Marinagarivorans cellulosilyticus: one gene and its partner. The protein of the gene in region 2 interacts with the protein of the main gene of each other region in a pairwise test. Links are inferred from orthologs where the notes say so. Each region holds a gene or a part of one and is shown on either strand. Other genes may lie near its edges. The genes, in order: uvrD and lpdA.

What was found.
Region 1: the proteins of lpdA (region 2) and uvrD interact in binary tests that used the Escherichia coli proteins (3 or more experiments, as listed by UniProt). The link is inferred for Marinagarivorans cellulosilyticus from one-to-one orthologs.

Annotation. Positions count from the first base shown.
Region 1 is NZ_AP023086.1:2,289,696-2,299,856, forward strand. The notes cover bases 3,901-6,825. They hold uvrD (DNA helicase II), read left to right. Parts: upstream 3,901-4,226; coding sequence 4,227-6,425; downstream 6,426-6,825. Other genes in these bases: MARGE09_RS08985 (hypothetical protein), read left to right, coding at 3,901-4,034; MARGE09_RS08995 (TRAP transporter substrate-binding protein), read left to right, coding at 6,523-6,825. Outside these bases: MARGE09_RS08975 (thrombospondin type 3 repeat-containing protein), read right to left, coding at 1-1,084; MARGE09_RS08980 (hypothetical protein), read left to right, coding at 1,760-3,487; more of MARGE09_RS08985, read left to right, coding at 3,498-3,900; more of MARGE09_RS08995, read left to right, coding at 6,826-7,686; MARGE09_RS09000 (DUF4197 domain-containing protein), read left to right, coding at 7,719-8,447; MARGE09_RS09005 (glycosyltransferase family 2 protein), read left to right, coding at 8,465-9,526; MARGE09_RS09010 (glycosyltransferase family protein), read left to right, coding at 9,523-10,161. UniProt on the Escherichia coli protein: A helicase with DNA-dependent ATPase activity. Unwinds DNA duplexes with 3'-5' polarity. Translocates on single-stranded DNA with 3'-5' polarity. Initiates unwinding more efficiently from a nicked substrate than double-stranded DNA.
Region 2 is NZ_AP023086.1:3,257,278-3,267,348, reverse strand. What follows is about bases 3,847-6,681. They hold lpdA (dihydrolipoyl dehydrogenase), read left to right. Parts: upstream 3,847-4,455; coding sequence 4,456-5,907; downstream 5,908-6,681. Other genes in these bases: sucC (ADP-forming succinate--CoA ligase subunit beta), read left to right, coding at 6,066-6,681; odhB (2-oxoglutarate dehydrogenase complex dihydrolipoyllysine-residue succinyltransferase), read left to right, coding at 3,847-4,356. Also shown: MARGE09_RS13065 (succinate dehydrogenase iron-sulfur subunit), read left to right, coding at 1-15; MARGE09_RS13060 (2-oxoglutarate dehydrogenase E1 component), read left to right, coding at 187-3,027; more of odhB, read left to right, coding at 3,151-3,846; more of sucC, read left to right, coding at 6,682-7,232; sucD (succinate--CoA ligase subunit alpha), read left to right, coding at 7,235-8,107; MARGE09_RS13035 (hypothetical protein), read right to left, coding at 8,271-8,813; MARGE09_RS13030 (DUF1552 domain-containing protein), read right to left, coding at 9,704-10,071. UniProt on the Escherichia coli protein: Lipoamide dehydrogenase is a component of the glycine cleavage system as well as of the alpha-ketoacid dehydrogenase complexes.

The DNA of each region.
Region 1 (10,161 bases), 970 kb from region 2 along the record:
CTGGCGTGTTAGAGCATTGGTCCGCGCCATTCAAAATACCATCGCCATCGTCGTCGAGCTGCTCATAGCTACAGCCTATGGCATCAGTAATGGACAGTGGTAGGGTGTTGGGGCATTGGTCTAGGTTGTCTTCAATGCTATCACCGTCTGTGTCTATAAGTGGGCTATTGATCCAAAAGTGCGCGTGGCTAATTTCTGTCTCACCGGTGTTGTATGTCGTTTGACTGGAAACAGTGTGCTGCCCTGGTGTCAATTGCGCGAGTGAATATGGACTCCCGCCGCGAAAGTCGAAAGGGTAGTAGCCTTCTCTACGTAGGTACCTTTGCTCGAAATTAGGGTCGTCTAAATAAAATAACACTTGAGAGATATTATTTTGTCCGGTTACATCTATAAAAATATACAGCTCATCTTCAGGTGAGAAGTCTGCATTGTTTAGTTTATTTCCTAATGTACGATCAGGGAGGTGGCTAAATGCAATAATAGCCTGCGCTGCGCTGCGTGTTGGGTCGCGAGGGAAGCTGTCTTCATTATTGTTAGTGCCGTCGCCATCGAGGTCCTTATCGCTGTTATCGCCTATTCCGTCTAAGTCAAGATCGTAAGCTTCATTTGGGTCGTCTGGGAATAAATCGTCGGCGTTTAGTATGCCATCGCCGTCGCGGTCGATATTCTCTTGTTCTGGGTCAACAACAAAACTGGCTTCATTAATTTCTGAACTGCCGTCTTTAAAGTACGTAATGGTTACGATGTTATGATTGCCTGCCGCTATCCCTGCTGTGCTAAACGGGGCGCCCCCCCTTAAATCATAAGGGGCATAATTTTCTCGACGGTAATGCCTGCCATTAAAGGTGGGGTCGTCCAAATAAAACAAAATTTTATCGACAGCTGCAATATTTGGTTCGTCTAAAAAAATATAGAGCTGCGCGGTATTGCTAAAAGTCATCGTCGCAATGGGCTCCGCTTCGCTCCTATCTGACTTTAGGCTATAAAGTAATTCTCCTGCATATGCTTGCGGGAGTAATACTGTGGTAGTTATGGCGGTTAAGCTTGCAGACAGCAAGGGCTTGATAAGGCGAGTAATATTCATAAGTGAGTCCTTCTTATGAGGGCGGTCCAAGTTTTTGTTCAGCGTAGGGCTCATGTTGCACTTAATTATTAGTAGTTAGGTTAATGCGCAAGTATGAGTTTCCACGTATTGTCATGTTAACAGAAAATGTTTACATGTAAAGATTTTGAGGGCCAATACTAAAAAGCCGTTAATCACTCTTTAGCCCCATTGGTAAGTTTTCCTCATAACAAATAGAAGATAAAAATGAGAGCTTATATTCTTATCTTCTACTTTGTTAATTGTGCTGTTTTTAAGTCTTTTAGGGAGGGATGTTTAAATGCCTTGCAGGGCGAGCCTTTGGTCCAATTGCAGGCCTTTGTGGCTAAGCTTTTTTTTGAGTATTCATTGAATGGTTCGAGATCTAATCATAATTTGAATACCTTGTGGTTATTGAGCGCCTCTAATTGGTCGAAAATTGAGCTAACCTTAAAGGTGTAAAGCCACAAACGGGCTAAAAATGCGGGGTGTTTGGCACTAAGTGGCATTGGGTTTGGTTTGGTGCTGTAGGCATGATTTACTTACTTAGCAAGTAAACAGTGGGTTTTATAGTCGGTAAAGTCGGCTGTTGCTGAAACTATTGCGTATAGCGCTACAGAGAAGGCTTAAATATTACTGCTTGGGCTGGCTGGAATTCATTAACGATGTGGTTATTTCATGATTAAAAAATATTATTTGCAGTATGGATTTAAACCACTTGGTGCGTTTTGGTCGTCAATTATTCTAGCGGGGTTAACCGCTTGTGGCGGTGGTGGTGGCAGCCCTGCTCAGCCTACTATTATTGCAAGCAGCACAGCTTCGTTAAGCGCCAGTAGCTCGAACTCCAGTGTCGACTCTAACGCTAGTAGTGTGAGCAGTACAGCCGCAGCTAATGTGAGTTTGCAGGGGATGGTGACTTACGATTTGGTTAAGCCTACAGCCAACAATAATGGTCAAATTTATTTGGATTATGCTAATGCTCAAATTGCGCCGGCGCGGGGCGTTACTGTTGAGTTATTGGATAGCTTAAATAACGCTATTGCCTCTACGTCTACAGATAATAATGGTGAATACGCTTTTGTTGTGGCGCCAAACCGGGCGGTAAAAGTACGTGTAAAAGCACAGCTGGATGCCTCTAATTATTCTATCGCTGTAAAAGATAATACCCAAAATAACGCATTATATGTGCTTGATGGTAGCTTGGCAGGCTCGGGTAGTGCTGCAGAGCAAACGCGAAATTTGCACGCTAATTTGGGGTGGAATATTGTAAGCCAAGCCTATTCGTCTGAGCGCCAGTCTGCACCCTTTGCCATTTTAGATTCTTTGTACGACAGCCTAAATATGGTGCTAGCAGCCGATGTGACGGTTAATTTACCGCCTTTAGATGTTTTTTGGAGTGTTAATAATGTGGCGGTAAACGGAAGTTTTAGCGAGGGCAATATTGGCAGTTCTTTATATAGCACGGGCGCTTCAGCTATTTATATTTTGGGGCATGCCAATAACGACACCGATGAATTTGACAACACTGTTGTGCAGCATGAATTTGGTCATTATATAGAAGACAAATTGTCGCGCAGTGAGAGCATTGGAGGGGTACATTACTTAGGGGCACCGGTCGATATGCGGGTGGCCTTTGGTGAGGGCTTTGGTAATGCGTTTGCCGCGATGAGTAGCGGAGAGCCCTTATATCTGGATACTTCTGGTGCTGGGCAGCAATCGGGGTTTGGTTTTAACATAGAAACCAATCGTTTTGGTGGTGGCTATTACAGTGAAGGCGCTATTCACAGCTTGCTATACGATTTGTTTGATAGCGGTAACGAGAGTGGGGATAACATTAGTTTAGGTTTTACGCCCATTCTGGCAGCTTTACGCCACGACGATTACATTACCTTTGATGGTTATACCTCGATTTATGCTTTCTCCAGCGTTTTAAAAAGCATCGTGCCCGAAAACGAGTCCCAAATTAACGAGCTGTTAATGGATCAGAATATAGTGGGTACAGGTATGTATGGTGAGGGAGAAACGGCGACTGGCACGGTATCGTTCAGCTTGCCTATTTATCAGCGTTTGGCACTTGGGGAAACAATCGAAGCTTGTAGCAATAATAATTTACAGGAATATAACGGGCTAGAGGTGCGACGCTACGTTTTATTGGAGGTGCCATCGACCGGGACGTATACCATTAGTGCTCAGCGCAAAAGCGGCATTCAGCCCAGCGATCCAGATTTTCAAATGCACCGTGAAGGGACTTGGGCGGGTGCAAGCGAAGGGCCTTCGGCAAATATAGAGAACTGGACAAAACGGTTGGAGCAAGGGGTTTATGCGTTGAACGTTTATGATGCCTTTAATACCGATGAAGATGATAGTACCGGCGGACTCGTCTGCTTTAATGTGACTCTTAACTAAGGTGCCGGTTATGTCGAAAATAACAACTAGGTTCTACTTTAAACTGCAGGTTGCATGTTTTTTTGCTGCTAGCGTTATGTGTGCACAAAGCCATGCGGCAGAAGTGGTTAACGGCCACAAAGTGGCTGCCCAGGTACAAGCTAAGGCTGCTTATGTTAAGCCTGGTGCGCCGGTTCGCTTGATGAGCCCTGCCGAATTCACCTTAGAAGAGGGCGATGCTCTTCCCCTTGAGGTCGAACTGAGTACGCAGCCGTTAGGGGAAACCGTAGTGAAGCTAAGCTCACAAAGTGGCTTGTTGCTGGCTGGGCAAACGCAGTATTCCTCGCAAGGCAAGTCGCGCATTGTTATGCCTTTATCAGTTACAGCTGAGGCTGCGGCGCTGGGCTACGTTCATATTTGGGTGGAGCATACCGGTGTTAGTGGTCAAAAAACGACGCGTGCGCTAGCTATTGCCCTTGATAGCCGGCCCAAACTATTGCCTCTACAATACAAGGCAAAGGTGGCAAAACCTTATGTGGAGATGCAAGCAACAGAGGTTATTCGTTAGTTGTTATGTTGAGCAAGCGGCATACTTTGCCGTTTTAGCGTTGTTGCTTGCTGGGCGTCTTTATATCCTCCCCTGTCATATCTAGCCGGTTTGAGGGGCCTAGAGCTGGCTTTTACCCTAGCCAGCTATCTAAATTCATGAAATAGCCGTGATGCTTTGGTAGGCGAACCAAAAAGCCTATAGAATGCCGCCATGGATATTACACACCTTACAGACTCACTCAACACTCCTCAGCGCGAAGCAGTATGCGCTAGCCCATGCCATCAATTGATTTTGGCTGGAGCTGGTAGCGGAAAAACGCGCGTTCTAGTGCATCGCATTGCATACCTTATACAGGTGCAAGGCGTAGCACCAAACCAAATAATGGCGGTAACATTTACCAACAAGGCCGCGCGTGAAATGCGCGAGCGTTTACAGCAGTTGCTAGGAGATGTGGGTGGCCCAAATCGTTTCAGTGGTTTGTGGGTGGGCACTTTTCACGGTATTGCACACAGACTATTAAAGATGCACTGGCGTGAAGCCAAGTTACCAGAAAATTTTCAGATTCTCGACAGCGATGATCAGCTTCGGGTGATTAAGCGCGTTTACCAAGCTTTGCAAATTGATGAAAAGCGCTGGCCGCATCGTCAAGCACAATATTTTATTAACGGCAGCAAAGATGAAGGCCTGCGGGCGCAGCACATTCAAGATAGTCACGATCCCTATACGACCACAATGAAAATGATTTACAGCGCGTATGAGGAGGCTTGCCAAAATAGTGGTTTAGTCGACTTTGCCGAGCTGCTGTTGCGCTCACACGAGTTGTGGCTGTCGTCCCCAGAATTGCTAAAACACTACCAAGACCGTTTTGTACATTTGTTGGTGGACGAGTTTCAAGATACCAACAGTGTGCAGTATGCATGGTTGCGGGTGTTAGCGGGTAATGCCTGCTGGGTAACGGGTGTGGGGGATGACGATCAGTCTATTTATGGTTGGCGTGGCGCAAAAATCGAAAACATTCAGCAGTTCGAAAAAGATTTTTCCAATACGGCGGTAACCAAGCTAGAGCAAAACTACCGTTCGACCAATACCATATTAAGTGCTGCCAACGCGGTTATTCAAAATAATAATAGTCGGTTGGGCAAACAACTTTGGACCGAAGATGGTGATGGCGACCCGATAGATTTGTATAGCGCTTTTAATGAGCAGGACGAAGCGCGTTATATTGCCGAATGTATTGAACAGTGGCAAAAAGAGGGTAACTCTTTAGCTTCTTCTGCGGTTTTGTACCGCTCTAATGCTCAATCACGCGTACTGGAAGAAACCTTCTTGCGCGAGGGCATCGCTTACCGGATTTATGGCGGGCAGCGCTTTTATGAGCGCATGGAAATTAAAAATGCCTTAGCTTATGTACGCCTCGTATTAAATCGCCATGACGACCCCGCATTTGAGCGCGTAATTAATACCCCCACACGAGGCATTGGTGAAAAATCACTAGAGGCCTTGCGTTTGACCGCAAGAGAGCAAGGCTGCAGCCTATTTGATGCAGCCGCCGCTTTGCTCGCTAATAATGTATTGCCCGCTCGTGCGGCTAACTGCATAAAAGCATTCTTGGCGTTGCTTGATGAATTGCAAGGTGGTATTGATAGTTTAGGATTGGCTGAGCAAGTTGAGTATGTAATCAACGCCAGTGGTTTATATGAGTTCCATCAAAAGGAAAAAGGCGAGCGCGGGCAGGCCAGGATTGAAAACTTGCAAGAACTTGTAAACGCGTGTCGTGCGTTTAACGCCGAAGATGCAGATCGAGCTCCCATTGCCGAGTTCGTTGATAACGCAGCCTTAGGTTCTGGAGAGCAGCAGGCAGACGAGTATCAGGATGCTGTGCAAATGATGACATTGCACAGTGCAAAGGGGCTTGAGTTCCCGCTGGTATTTATTGCTGGTGTGGAAGAGAATTTATTTCCACATAAAATGTCGGCCGATAGTGCCGAGGGCTTAGAAGAAGAGCGTCGGTTGTGTTATGTCGGCATTACACGCGCAATGAAAAAGCTCGTATTAACGCATGCAGAAAGCCGCCGTTTATACGGTTCGGAAACGTATAATCCGTTGTCGCGATTTATTCGTGAAATACCCGAAAAATGTATTCAAGAAGTTCGCTTAAAAGCCGTCGTTACTCGCCCTGCGAATGTCGCTAATGTGCGCAAAGATAACGCATTAAAAGCTGCATACAGTGATGAAGGTGATGGTGAGTTTAAGCTGGGGCAGCGTGTAGCCCATGCTAAATTTGGCGAGGGGGTAATTTTGCAATTTGAAGGGCGCGGGCCTGGCGCTAGGGTAAATGTGGCTTTTACCGACGCTGGTAGTAAATGGCTGATGATGCAATACGCAAAGCTTCAAGCCGTCGAGCGTTAAGCGATATAGCGACAGAGTAAAACGGGCTTGTGTATTTTGGCGATGCTTTTAGTGTTTTTAAGTGCGTGCCAATATAAAAACTTAATAAGAATAATTTATGCAATCTACAAATAAAACGCTAATTTATCCTTCAATTATTGCTGTCTTAATGCTAGTGGTGGTCGGCTTGACGGGTGGTTTGGTTTTTAAGGGCAAGCAGCTGCCTAAGCATAGCGAGACCGGTCATTCATCCCCTAGTGAGCAAACTGTTTATGAGTGGTCATTGATGACGACTTGGCCTAAGAACTTTCCTGGTTTAGGCGCGGCGCCAGAAAACTTTGCCAAGTTGCTGGATAAAATGAGTAATGGCAGGCTAAAAGTCAAAGTTTATGGTGCCAACCAGTTAGTGCCTGCCATGGGGGTGTTTGGGGCGGTATCATCCGGAAGTGCGCAAATGGGGCACAGCGCGGCGTATTATTGGCGCGGTAAAATTCCGGCAACAGTGTTTTTTACATCAGTCCCCTTCGGCATGACGGCGCAAGAGTTAAACGGTTGGCTTCATTATGGTGGCGGTTTGGCCCTGTGGCGTGAAATCTATGCAGAGCACAATTTAGTCCCTTTTGCTGCGGGCAATACGGGTGTGCAAATGGGCGGCTGGTTTAACAAAGAAATCAATAGTCTTGATGATATTCAGGGCTTAAAAATGCGTATACCAGGAATAGGTGGCGACGTTTTCTCTCGCGCTGGCGGTACGGCTGTTAATATCCCTGGTGGTGAGCTTTATACCGCCTTACAGTCTGGTGTTATCGATGCTACAGAGTGGGTTGGGCCTTATAACGATCTAGCATTCGGTTTTCATCAAATTGCTAAATACTACTATTATCCTGGCTGGCATGAACCTGGCCCAACATTGGAAATTATCGTTAATAAAGAGGCTTACCAAGGCCTACCAGGTGATTTACAAAGCATGATAGAAGCCGCTGCGCGAACAGTGAATCAAGATATGCTAGATGAATATACCGCGCGTAACAATGATGCTTTGGTGGAGTTGGTCAATGAGCATAATGTTGCGGTAAAACCATTTCCAGATGATGTACTAAAGAGTTTTGCGAAAATGAGCGAGCAGCTTTATGGGGAATATGCCGCCAATGACCCGTTATTTAAAAGGGTTTATGAACACTACAGTGATTATCTTTATAAAGTGCGTGGCTATCATATGCTGAGTGAGCAAGCTTATTTGGATGCAAGGGAAGCCGCTTTGCCGCTTTCTTTGCAGCACTAAATACTTAATAAATCTATTGGTGGAGCCTATAAATGGTGATGAAACTACGACGAGGCATGGTTAAATCGACGTTTATTGTTGCGCTGGCTGCAACAGGAGGCTGTGCTAACTTGGGGCAGGTCGCTGATTCTGGCGCGCAATTATCCCAAGCTTTGGGCTATAACCCTGCACAGCTATCGTCTGCTGTAAAAGAGGCGTTGGAATTGAGCGCCGTGCGCGCAACTGACGCTTTAAGTGAAAGTGGCGGTTACGCTAATAATACGCAGTTTAAAATAGTAATGCCGGAAGATATTCAAAATATAGCTAACACCCTGCGTAGCTTTGGTCTTGGTGGGTATATTGATAATGTTGAGGCTTTAATGAACCGTGGCGCTGAAAAAGCAGCCGCACAAGCTAAGCCTTTTTTAATTGATGCAATTAAAAGCATGGATGTCACCGATGCTATTGGGATTGTGCGCGGCGGCGATAGCGCAGCTACTCAGTTTTTTCGATCACAAACAGAAGATGGTATCCGCAAGCGTTACCAAGAAATCGCGAAAGAGCAGCTTGCGCAATTGGGCTTCTATGGTGATTATAAACAGCTATTAAACGCTTACAAACTGGCTCCTATCCCTAATAAACCAGACTTAGACTTGGAGTCTCGCGTTATCAATTTGGGCTTGGACGCATTATTCACCCAAATCGCGGAAGAAGAGAAAAAAATACGAGAAAACCCTGTAGAGCAGGGGAGTGTTTTGCTGGGTTCAGTGTTTGGGCGTTAACTGTTTTTAGGTGTCACATGAATCATCAATATCCATTGGTTTCTATTGCTGTTACGACGTATAACGGCGCTAGGTATTTAAGGCAGCAACTCGATAGTCTGCTAGCGCAAGATTATCCAAGCTTAGAAATTGTGGTGGCCGATGATTGCTCCACCGATAATACTAGAGCTATTCTTGTAGAGTACGAATGCCATGAGAATTTTCGGTGGTATAAAAATGCAAAAAATCTGGGCTATATTAAAAACTTTGAGCATGTAATTAAACGGTGCCGAGGTGAATATATCGCTTTATGCGATCAGGATGATGAGTGGTATACCGATAAAATAACTAAAACCCTTGCATTTCTTCATGAAAAAGATGCGCTATTAGCATACTGCGATGCTGATTTAATAGCAGCGGATAATTCAAAGATAGGAATGAATCTTTTGAGTCATTCGCCAACAGGGCCTATAGATGGCGGTGAGTATGAAAAGTTTTACCTCCTTAATACGGTAAATGGGTGTACTGCATTGTTTCGTCGAGAGTTGTTTGATCAGGCAGCTCCGTTCCCTATTGATGTTCCGCATGATTGGTGGCTTTCTTATATTGCAGCATTTGATGGTCGGTTGGCTCATACTGCTGATCGTTTGATGGGGTATAGAATGCATGCCAATAACACGATTGGAATATCATACCGAATAAAGAAGCGTAACCTAAAACAGTATCTAAGGAGAAAGCTTAGCCGATATTCCAAGCGTTTTATTTATGATAAAACGGTTAGGCCAGTTAAGTGGGGGCAGGAGTGTCTTGAGCATTTTGAGCGCTTTAAAGCGTTTGAGGAGGGGCGAGGTAAAACGACAACGATATTAAATGTATTGACCGATTGGATGAATGCAAAAATGTCGAATGATGCTCGGGTCGAGGAGTATCGAAGTTTCTTTTTTGAGCATCACCAGCGCTTAGGCATTAAAATGCGCTCTTTATTATTCATGACAATCCGAAAGGAGTTAATAAGGGCAAAAATTAAGTTGTGTTATACCCTCGCATCGCCATTGCTTTTTGTTATTCTGCTTCTTTGTGTGATTTGGACTGTTTTATGAAGCATTTTTCTTGTGTTTTAGAACAGTTGACTTTAAAGGAAAAGGACTGGTTGCTTGTTGGTAAGGGCCCTACGTTTGAAAAAGTGCTGAGTGTTAATCTCGGCGACTATATTACAATGGGAATTAATCATGTTGTATCTCTTATAGATGTTGATGTATTGCATGTCGCTGATATTGATGTGTTAGATGATGCTGGGGGGGCGATTGAGAAAAAGGCTAGGTATTTGTTGATGCCTCTTTATCCGCATGAAAATAATAAACCTTCATTGTCTACGTTAGATCATTTCATAGAGAAGATCCCTTTACTTCGAAAAATGAATGAGGCAGGGCGGCTGCTCTGGTACAACTCAAGTTTGGCTGGCAGAGTTAATCAGGAGTATCCGGTTGTTGCTGTTAAATACTTTAGCGCGGACGCTGCCGTCGCTTTACTCGCATCGAATGGCGTTAAACGAATTCGAACTGCAGGTATTGATGGTGCTACTGAGTATAATAAAAATTTCTCAGGGCTAAGCGAAAAAACGCGCTTATCGAATGGCCAATCTTCTTTTGATAAGCAGTTTCGTGCGATTGCTGCAACTATTATGAATACCGGAGTGGAAATACTCCCCCTTATTATGGATGATTATATTCGGGTA
Region 2 (10,071 bases):
CACAACGCAACTTAAGCTCGACCGTCGGTGGCGCGAAAAACGCGCTTCCGGCCTATAATGCATACAGGGGTCGCTTATCGCGACTCATTAATCGGCCTTCGGCCAAGACTGTTTAGTCAAGCAGCGTCCAATAGCATTAGCTGTAACCTGTTCGACTGGCGTACCCAGATAGACGGTGGGAAAACAATGCAACAGAGCCTCATGGAGCTTCTATGGAGTACTTCACATATCTCAGGCGGTAACGCCAGCTATGTCGAAGAAGTGTATGAAACCTATTTGCGCGATCCCAATTCCGTTCCAGCCCCGTGGCGCGAATACTTCGATAAATTACCTCGCGTCGAAGGCAACTCAAACCCCGATGTACCACACTCAGAAATTATCGAATACTTTGAGTTGCTCGGTAAAAATCGTGCAAGGCCTATTATTGCACCAGGCTCCGGCGCTGGTAATATCGCACATGAACGCAAACAAGTTGAAGTAGTTCAACTCATCAATGCTTACCGTCTTAGCGGCCATAAAAAAGCCAAGCTAGATCCGCTTGGTTTAAACAACGGCAAAACCGAATTAGAAGAACTCGATCTACATTTTCACGGCCTAAATAACGCCGATTTAGACATTGTTTTTCAAACCGGTGATTTATCTTACGGCGCGGCAGAAGCCCCCTTAAAAGACATTATTGCCGCACTAAATCAAACTTACTGCAACACAGTAGGCGCCGAGGTAATGCACATAACGCATTACACCGAGCGCAAATGGTTGCTACAACGCCTAGAAAGCCAGCGCTCCAAAGCAACCCTGAGCAAAGAAGCCCGCATCGATTTGCTCGAACGCCTAACCGCCGCAGAAGGCTTGGAGAGACACCTCGACAGCAAATACCCTGGTACAAAGCGCTTTGGTCTCGAAGGTGCCGAAAGCTTAATCCCTATGCTTGACGTGTTAATTAAAGGCATAGGTACCCACGGCGCGCGCGAAATGGTATTAGGTATGGCGCACCGTGGCCGCTTAAATACACTGGTGAATATTCTAGGGAAAAACCCTGCCGACCTGTTTGAAGAATTCGAAGGTAAAAAGCTGGTTGATACCTCTGGCGATGTTAAATATCACCAAGGCTTTTCATCTAATGTAATGACGCCTGGTGGCGAAATGCATTTGGCCCTTGCATTTAACCCCTCCCACCTAGAGATTGTTTCTCCGGTTGTAGAGGGTTCGGTTCGCGCCCGCCAAGACCGCCGCAAAGACACCGAGCGCAATCTGGTTGTTCCTGTTGTAATTCACGGCGACGCCGCTTTTGCAGGCCAAGGCGTTGTGATGGAAACATTCCAGATGTCGCAAACCCGCGCCTACCAAACCGGCGGCACGATCCATATCGTCATTAACAACCAAGTTGGTTTTACCACTAGCCGCAAAGAAGATATGCGCTCAACACAGTACTGTACTGATGTTGCCAAAATGATCGAGGCGCCCATTTTCCATGCTAATGGCGACGACCCAGAAGCGGTTGCTTTTGTCACTAATTTAGCAGTAGATTACCGCAACGAATTCAAAAAAGACGTCGTAATCGATTTGGTGTGTTACCGCCGTCGCGGCCACAACGAAACCGACGAGCCCTCTGCAACCCAACCGTTAATGTACTCGGTTATTCGCAAGCACAAAACAACGCGCACACTCTATGCCGAGCAACTTGCAGCGCAAAACATTTACAGCGCAGAAGACTCCGTCAAAATGATGGACGCCTATCGCGCCGCGCTAGATGCCGGTGAGCATGTAACACGCGACCTCGTCAAGGAACCAGACTCTTCATTGTTTGTGGACTGGACACCCTACATTGGCCACGACTGGACAACACAAGCGAACACCACTTACGAATTAAAAACACTGCAAAACTTGGCGGATAAACTAACAACAATTCCGGACGGCATTGTTGTGCAACGTCAAGTTTCCAAAATATATGAAGACCGCCGGAAAATGGCAGCCGGCTCGCTCCCGCTTAACTGGGGCATGGCCGAAATTTTAGCCTATGGGTCAATGCTAGAAGAAGGCATTGCCATTCGCATTACAGGGCAAGATGTTGGCAGGGGAACTTTCTCGCACCGCCACGCGGTAGTCCACAATCAAAAAGATGGTTCCAGTTATATCCCGCTTAAGAATTTATCTGAAGATCAACCCAACCTGCACATTTACGACTCTTACCTTTCTGAAGAAGCGGTACTTGCATTTGAATACGGCTACTCAACAACCAAACCCAATGCACTAGTAATTTGGGAAGCACAATTCGGCGACTTCGCCAATGGCGCTCAAGTTGTGATTGACCAATTCATTACCAGTGGCGAACACAAATGGGGGCGCCTATCAGGCTTAACCATGCTGTTACCACACGGCTATGAAGGCCAAGGGCCAGAACACTCCTCTGCCCGCTTAGAGCGCTTTATGCAGCTGTGTGCAGAGCAAAATATTCAGGTTTGTATTCCGACAACGCCGGCACAAGTGTTTCACATGTTGCGCCGCCAAGCATTGCGACCATTGCGCCGCCCACTTGTAGTAATGAGCCCCAAGTGGATTTTACGCCACAAGCTTGCAACATCCACGCTCGAAGAGTTGGCTGAAGGCAGCTTCCAGAACGTGATTGGCGAAAAAGAAGTTACACCTGAAAACGCTCGCCGCGTTGTATTGTGTAGCGGCAAGGTTTATTACCATTTGCTAGAAGCACGCAACGAGCGCAAACAAAATAATGTTGCTTTAGTCCGCTTAGAACAGCTCTACCCGTTCCCCGATGAAGAGCTGCAAAAAGTATTGGAACCATTTGCTAACGTTACTGATGTTATTTGGTGTCAAGAAGAGCCCATGAACCAAGGGGCTTGGAATTCCAACCAACATCGTATGCGCGCTGCGCTAGAGGGTGTAAACTCTGACGCCTTCTTGCGTTATGCTGGCCGCTCGCCATCGTCGGCACCGGCAGCAGGCTATGCCTCAACACACTTGGAAGAACAAAATCGCTTTATTAACGCAGCGCTAGATGTAACGGTCTAGGCCGTTATTTGCAATGCAATAAATTCACCGCGACAATGCTAATGCCAGCTATAAAACTCGCTAAGAACTGCAGGCATAGGCAAACGACCATTATCAGGGCCTTAACTGAAGGACATATTTGGAATGACCATTGAAATTAAAGCACCAACATTTCCCGAGTCTGTTCAAGATGGCACCATAGCCACTTGGCACAAACAACCCGGCGAAGCTGTATCTCGCGACGAACTGATTGTCGACATCGAAACCGATAAAGTGGTTCTAGAAGTCGTTGCACCTGCTGATGGCGCCCTGACTGAAGTTTTAAAAGGTGAAGGTGAAGTTATTTTAAGCAATGAAGTGATTGCTAAATTCGAAGCCGGCGCTGGCACCGCACAACCGGCCGCCAGCGATAATACCGAAGCCGCACCTGCCGCTAACACCAGCGATAGCGACGAAGACGCCCTTGTTAATCCCGCTGCGCGCAAGCTAGCTGCCGAAAAAGGCGTAGACCTTGCCTCAATTAAAGGCACCGGTAAAGGCGGTCGAATCACCAAGGACGATGTCATTAACGCGCCTGCGGCGCCTGCCGCTAAAGCCCCAGCTCCTGCACCGGTTAATGCGCCTGCGGTTAGCACTAGCGCCGACGGTCGCACAGAAAAACGCGTTCCCATGACGCGCTTGCGAGCACGCATTGCCGAGCGCCTGCTTGATGCATCACAAAATACCGCAATGTTGACTACGTTTAACGAGGTCAACATGGGCCCCATCATGGAGCTTCGCAAAAAGTACAAAGAACAATTTGAAAAAGTTCACAATGGAAGCCGTTTAGGCTTTATGGGCTTTTTTGTAAAAGCCGCTGTAGAGGCGCTAAAACGCTTGCCCGCCGTCAATGCAAGCATTGATGGTAACGACATTGTTTACCATGGTTATCAAGACGTTGGCGTTGCCGTATCCACACCCAAAGGTTTAGTTGTGCCAGTACTGCGCAACGCAGAAAATATGGGCTTAGCCGATGTCGAGAACACCATTCGCGACTTTGGTATGCGCGCTAAAGACGGCAAGCTAGGCATCGAAGAAATGACGGGCGGCACCTTCACTATTACTAACGGCGGCGTGTTTGGCTCTTTAATGTCAACACCCATTCTTAACCCGCCACAAGCGGCAATATTGGGCATGCATAAAATTCAAGAGCGTCCAATGGCTGTTAATGGCAAGGTCGAAATTTTACCCATGATGTACCTAGCCCTTTCTTATGACCACCGTTTAATCGATGGTAAAGAGGCCGTACAATTCTTGGTAGCTATCAAAGACATGATCGAAGACCCAGCACGTATGCTGCTAGAAGTTTAGACCGTCTATTAATTTTTTCTTTGAGCCGGGCGGGACGCACACCCGAGCATTTTCAGCGTTCCCGGCTCTTTCGCTGACTCACACTTGGGGTGTTTATCAATGTCCACTAAATACGATGTAATTGTTATCGGTTCTGGTCCAGCGGGCTATGTTGCTGCAATCCGCTGCGCGCAACTTGGCTTAAAAACAGCCTGTATCGAAAAATGGAAAGACGAAAAAGGTAAAGGCGTTAACGGCGGCACCTGCTTAAACGTAGGCTGCATTCCCTCTAAGGCTTTACTCGACAGCTCTTATAAGTATCACGAAGCAAAAGATCATTTTGATATTCACGGTATTTCAACCAAAGAATTGAAAATTGATGTTAAAACCATGATTGGCCGCAAAAACGATATTGTTAAGCAATTAACCAGTGGTATTGCCGGGCTATTTATGGCCAACAAAGTTACCTCCCTTTACGGTACCGGTAAATTATTAGCCGGCAAAAAAGTTCAGTTTGTCGATTTTGATGGCAAAGAAGAAGTACTCGAAGCTGACAACGTAATTTTGGCTGCGGGCTCTGTGCCCGTAAATATCCCTGTCGCTGCTGTTGATAACGACGTAATCGTCGACTCTACCGGCGCGCTAGAATTTGACGAAGTTCCTAAGCGCCTAGGCGTTATTGGTGCTGGCGTTATTGGGCTTGAACTCGGCTCTGTTTGGAATCGCCTAGGTTCAGAAGTTGTATGCCTAGAGGCTATGGATAAATTCTTGGCCGTGATGGATCAGCAAATTGCGAAAGAAACCAAAAAAATCTTAACCAAACAAGGCTTAGACATTCGCCTAAGCTGCCGCGTAACTGGCAGCGAAATAAAAACCAAAGGCAAGAAGAAAGAAGTTGAAGTTACTTTTACCGACAAAGAAGGTAACGCTCAAACCGAAACTTTCGACAAGCTAATCGTCTGTGTTGGTCGCCGCCCATATACCAAAAATCTTTTGGCTGACGACAGCGGCGTGAAATTGGACGAGCGCGGTTCTATTTACGTTAACGATCTTTGTGCAACAAGCGCTCCCGGCGTATTTGCCATTGGTGATTTAGTGCGCGGCCCAATGCTTGCCCACAAAGGTTCTGAAGAAGGCGTTATGGTTGCCGAGCGCATTGCCGGCGAAAAGACCGTTATGAATTACGACATTATTCCTAACGTTATTTACACTCACCCTGAAGTTGCTTCTGTGGGTAAAAACGAAGAACAACTTAAAGCCGAAGGTATTGAGTACAACGTCGGTACATTCCCATTCTTAGCCATTGGCCGCGCATTAGCAGCCAACGAAAAAGACGGCATGGTGAAGATTTTAGCGCACGCTAAAACCGACCGCATATTGGGCGCCCACATTGTTGGCCCCAGCGCTGCCGACTTAGTACAGCAAGTTGCCATTGCAATGGAATTTGGCTCAAGCGCCGAAGACTTAGGCATGATGGTATTCGGACACCCAACATTGTCTGAAGCGGTACACGAAGCGGCATTAGCCGTTCATGGCCACGCCATTCACATGCCAAACCGCAAAAAACGTTAAATAATAGGCCGCATTTAATGCGGCCTATTATTTATTTTTAAGCGTTAGCTAGACCCGCTTTTATCGTTATAGAGCACAATTTTGATCACCCCCAGCTTAGCAGCTGGGCTTTACTCATTAAGCGCGCGTTCGCGTGTTATTAACAATGGAACATAGTCATGAATTTGCATGAATATCAGGCAAAACAGCTATTTGCTGAATACGGCTTGCCCGTTTCAAAAGGTATCGCCGCAGAAACCCCCAGTGAAGCAGCGGGCGCCGCTGATATTATTGGCGGCGACAAATGGGTAGTAAAAGCACAGGTTCACGCCGGTGGCCGCGGTAAAGCCGGCGGAGTTAAGTTGGTTTCATCAAAAGCCGAAATTGAAGAATTTTCCCGTCACTGGTTAGGCAAAAACTTAGTTACTTACCAAACAGACGAAAATGGCCAACCTGTTAGCCGTATATTAGTGGAATCCTGCACTGATATCGCCCAAGAGCTTTACCTTGGCGCTGTTGTCGACCGCTCTACCCGCCGCATTGTATTTATGGCATCGACTGAAGGCGGCGTTGAAATTGAAAAGGTCGCCGAAGAAACTCCCGAAAAAATCTTAAAAGCGATTATCGATCCTTTAGCAGGCCCACAGCCATACCAAGGCCGCGAGCTTGCTTTCAAATTGGGGTTAAAGGGCGACCAAATTAAGCAATTTACCAAGATCTTCTTGGGCCTTGCAAAAATGTTCCAAGACTATGATTTTGCATTATTAGAAATCAATCCGCTTGTAATTACCGATGCCGGCAACCTGCACTGCCTAGATGGCAAAATCAACATCGACAGCAACGCCATGTACCGCCAGCCCAAATTAAAAGAAATGCATGATCCATCGCAAGAAGACGAGCGCGAAGCGCATGCGGCTAAATGGGAGCTTAACTACGTGGCACTCGATGGCAACATCGGCTGCATGGTTAACGGTGCTGGCTTAGCCATGGGCACAATGGATATCGTTAAACTTCACGGTGGCCAACCTGCAAACTTCCTTGATGTGGGCGGCGGCGCGACCAAAGAGCGCGTTATAGAAGCCTTTAAAATTATCTTGTCCGACGAGAATGTCAAAGCCGTATTAATTAATATTTTCGGCGGCATTGTGCGTTGCGACTTAATCGCAGAAGGCGTTATTGGTGCCGTTAGCGAGGTAGGCGTAAAAGTGCCTGTTGTCGTTCGCTTAGAAGGTAACAATGCAGAGCTAGGCGCTAAAGTACTCGCCGATAGCGGTTTAAATATTATTGCAGCGACCAGCTTAACGGATGCTGCTGAGCAAGTTGTTAAAGCTGCAGCGGAGGCTTAATCATGAGCGTTTTAATTAATAAAGACACCAAAGTATTATGCCAAGGCTTTACTGGCGCCCAAGGTACCTTTCACTCTGAACAAGCAATTGAGTACGGCACTAAAATGGTTGGAGGTGTAACGCCAGGTAAAGGCGGCCAAACGCACTTAGGTCTGCCCGTATTCAACACCATGAGCGAAGCCGTAGCTGCCACAGGCGCTGAAGCCAGTGTTATTTATGTCCCAGCGCCCTTCTGTAAAGATTCTATCTTAGAAGCAGCAAACAGCGGCGTGAAGCTGATTGTATGTATTACTGAAGGCATTCCTACACTGGATATGCTAGATGCTAAAGTGCGATGCGATGAGCTAGGCGTGCGCTTAATTGGCCCTAACTGCCCCGGCGTAATTACTCCTGGCGAATGTAAAATTGGCATTATGCCTGGCCACATTCACTTGCCCGGTAAAGTCGGCATTGTTTCGCGCTCAGGCACCTTAACCTACGAAGCGGTTAAACAAACCACCGATTTCGGTTTTGGACAATCAACCTGTGTAGGTATTGGTGGCGATCCAATTCCTGGCTCTAACTTTATCGACATCTTGGAAATGTTCCAAGCCGACGATAAAACAGAAGCCATCGTAATGATCGGTGAAATTGGCGGCACAGCTGAAGAAGAAGCAGCTGCTTATATTAAAGCCAACGTCACTAAGCCTGTTGTATCTTACATTGCCGGCGTAACGGCGCCCCCAGGCAAGCGTATGGGCCATGCGGGTGCGATTATTTCTGGCGGTAAAGGCACAGCAGACGAAAAGTTTGCAGCCTTGCAAGATGCTGGTGTTAAGACTGTACGCAGCCTAGCTGATATCGGTAAAGCGCTTAAAGAAATTACTGGCTGGTAGTTTCGAGTAGCGTAAAAAAGGCCTTAACTCTTTTTGGAGTTAAGGCCTTTTTTGTATGTCTGAATGTAGGGAAATTCAAAGCGACTAATCTAAACAGTTGTAGACTAGTTGTAATGTAAAAGAAAAAAGTACACCGATATTTTTCATTAAATTCTCGCAGCTTTTATTTTGAAATTTTTACAGATACAGGAATCTTAGTAACGCGGGATATCTCATGCGCTAGAACTTTGGCGGCGGCCACTCCGCGCTCGCCTTTCCACTGCCGGCCTTTCACGTACGAGTCTATCGGCACAGTATTTCTCCCCACGGCATGTAAGACGACCAAATCTTTTGGCATGCTTTTTCTAAATCGACCGTCCCCTTGCACGCTTAAACCAGGATTGTCTGCGTAAGTGATCAGCAAGGTACGAAATTCACTTCGAGGTAACTGACGAGTGTTTTTCTTTGTAAACATTCTCGTTTCATTAATTACAAAACCTCTAGAGCTATAATACAATTTATCCTCATATCCCAGAATCCAAATAGATATCCAGCCAAGAAAAAATGACGCCACTGTCATAAATAGAATCTGAATATCAGGCCCATTCTTAAACAATTCGTACCCCCCTACAAACAGGAACGACAGGGCCCATAAAGCCACCAAACATCCGAGCCACTTGAGATGCTGACCACTTCTTAACGCGCCTACAAGGGCTAAATCTCTCATTAGTTTTGACACCCGCCTGATATTTTCGCATCCACCAATTTTATTTTCTCTGAAACAGAAACACTTGTAGCAAAGAAACCGCCTATGTTTATCTCAAGCTCTAGCACCAGCTCGAACTATACCTTTCTAAACTCGTAGCTTACGCAATTAGCTTTACCACAATCACCGAGATACCAGTTCCCTCTTACACCAAGGTGTATATTAACCAAACCGTCAGCCTTGCCGCCCAAAGCGACAATGTCAGTGCAATTAGTATATCCCGCACCATACCGGTCCGAAAACCCATCGCTGTCGCAAGATTATTAGACCAGAACAATTGACCTGTGCAGTTGCCAACCAGCCAACTCCCAAAGTCCCACTTAGACCCCAACCGCCTTTTGCACAATCACCATTATCATTACATTCAGAGGTTTCTCGCGAGGCATCGCCTTTAATCTGTACAATCGATCGACCACCCAAACCCACTTCTAATTTCCCGCCTAAATGTAAATCACCGAATCCTCGCTTATTAAACGCAAGAGCAACTCCTGCACCCGGAACTACGGCGGTCACCGAAGCCGAGGCTTTTGCTTCTGCAGTCCACGTTTCATAGCCTAGTGGGTCAACTCCTTTGGCACAGTCATCACAGCACTTTTTGCCTGTTTCATGCGCTCCACTCACAGCTATACCAGTGACGCTCAAATTGAATAGAGGATTTGTATTTATGGGCGCGAGTAATTCAGGGATCTTACCACCGAGAAACTCAATCCCTGGACCACCCTTTATCACTACTGGCGGATCGCCCACAGAGCAGTGATTGCCGCAGTCACCTTGAAAGTAGATGTGCACGCTTCACCACACACAGAGCAAGGGAAAAAGCCACCCATACGAAGAGCAGCTTCATTAAACAGCTACGAATACAACCCCGGCAACTCCCCGGTTACACCATTAGTACCAAAGCTTTCAATATCATGGCCCATATACTTAGCAATACTCACTAACAATTTAGTGTGGTCAACACCTCGCCCATCACCCTCGGCATTTAAGTCATAACGAATTTGACGATTACCCTGAATACCAAAATTATGGCCGCCAATTAGCATAAATGGCATATCGCGATGATCATGCAATTTGCCGTCACTCAAACAACTAAAGACATAAATTAATGTATTGTCTAAAAGGTTGCTAGAACCATCCGGTGTGGCTTTAAAGCGCTGTACCATTTCGATTAAGAAGCTATAAAAGTAATCAAGCGAGTTAATCCATGCTTGGCTAAAGT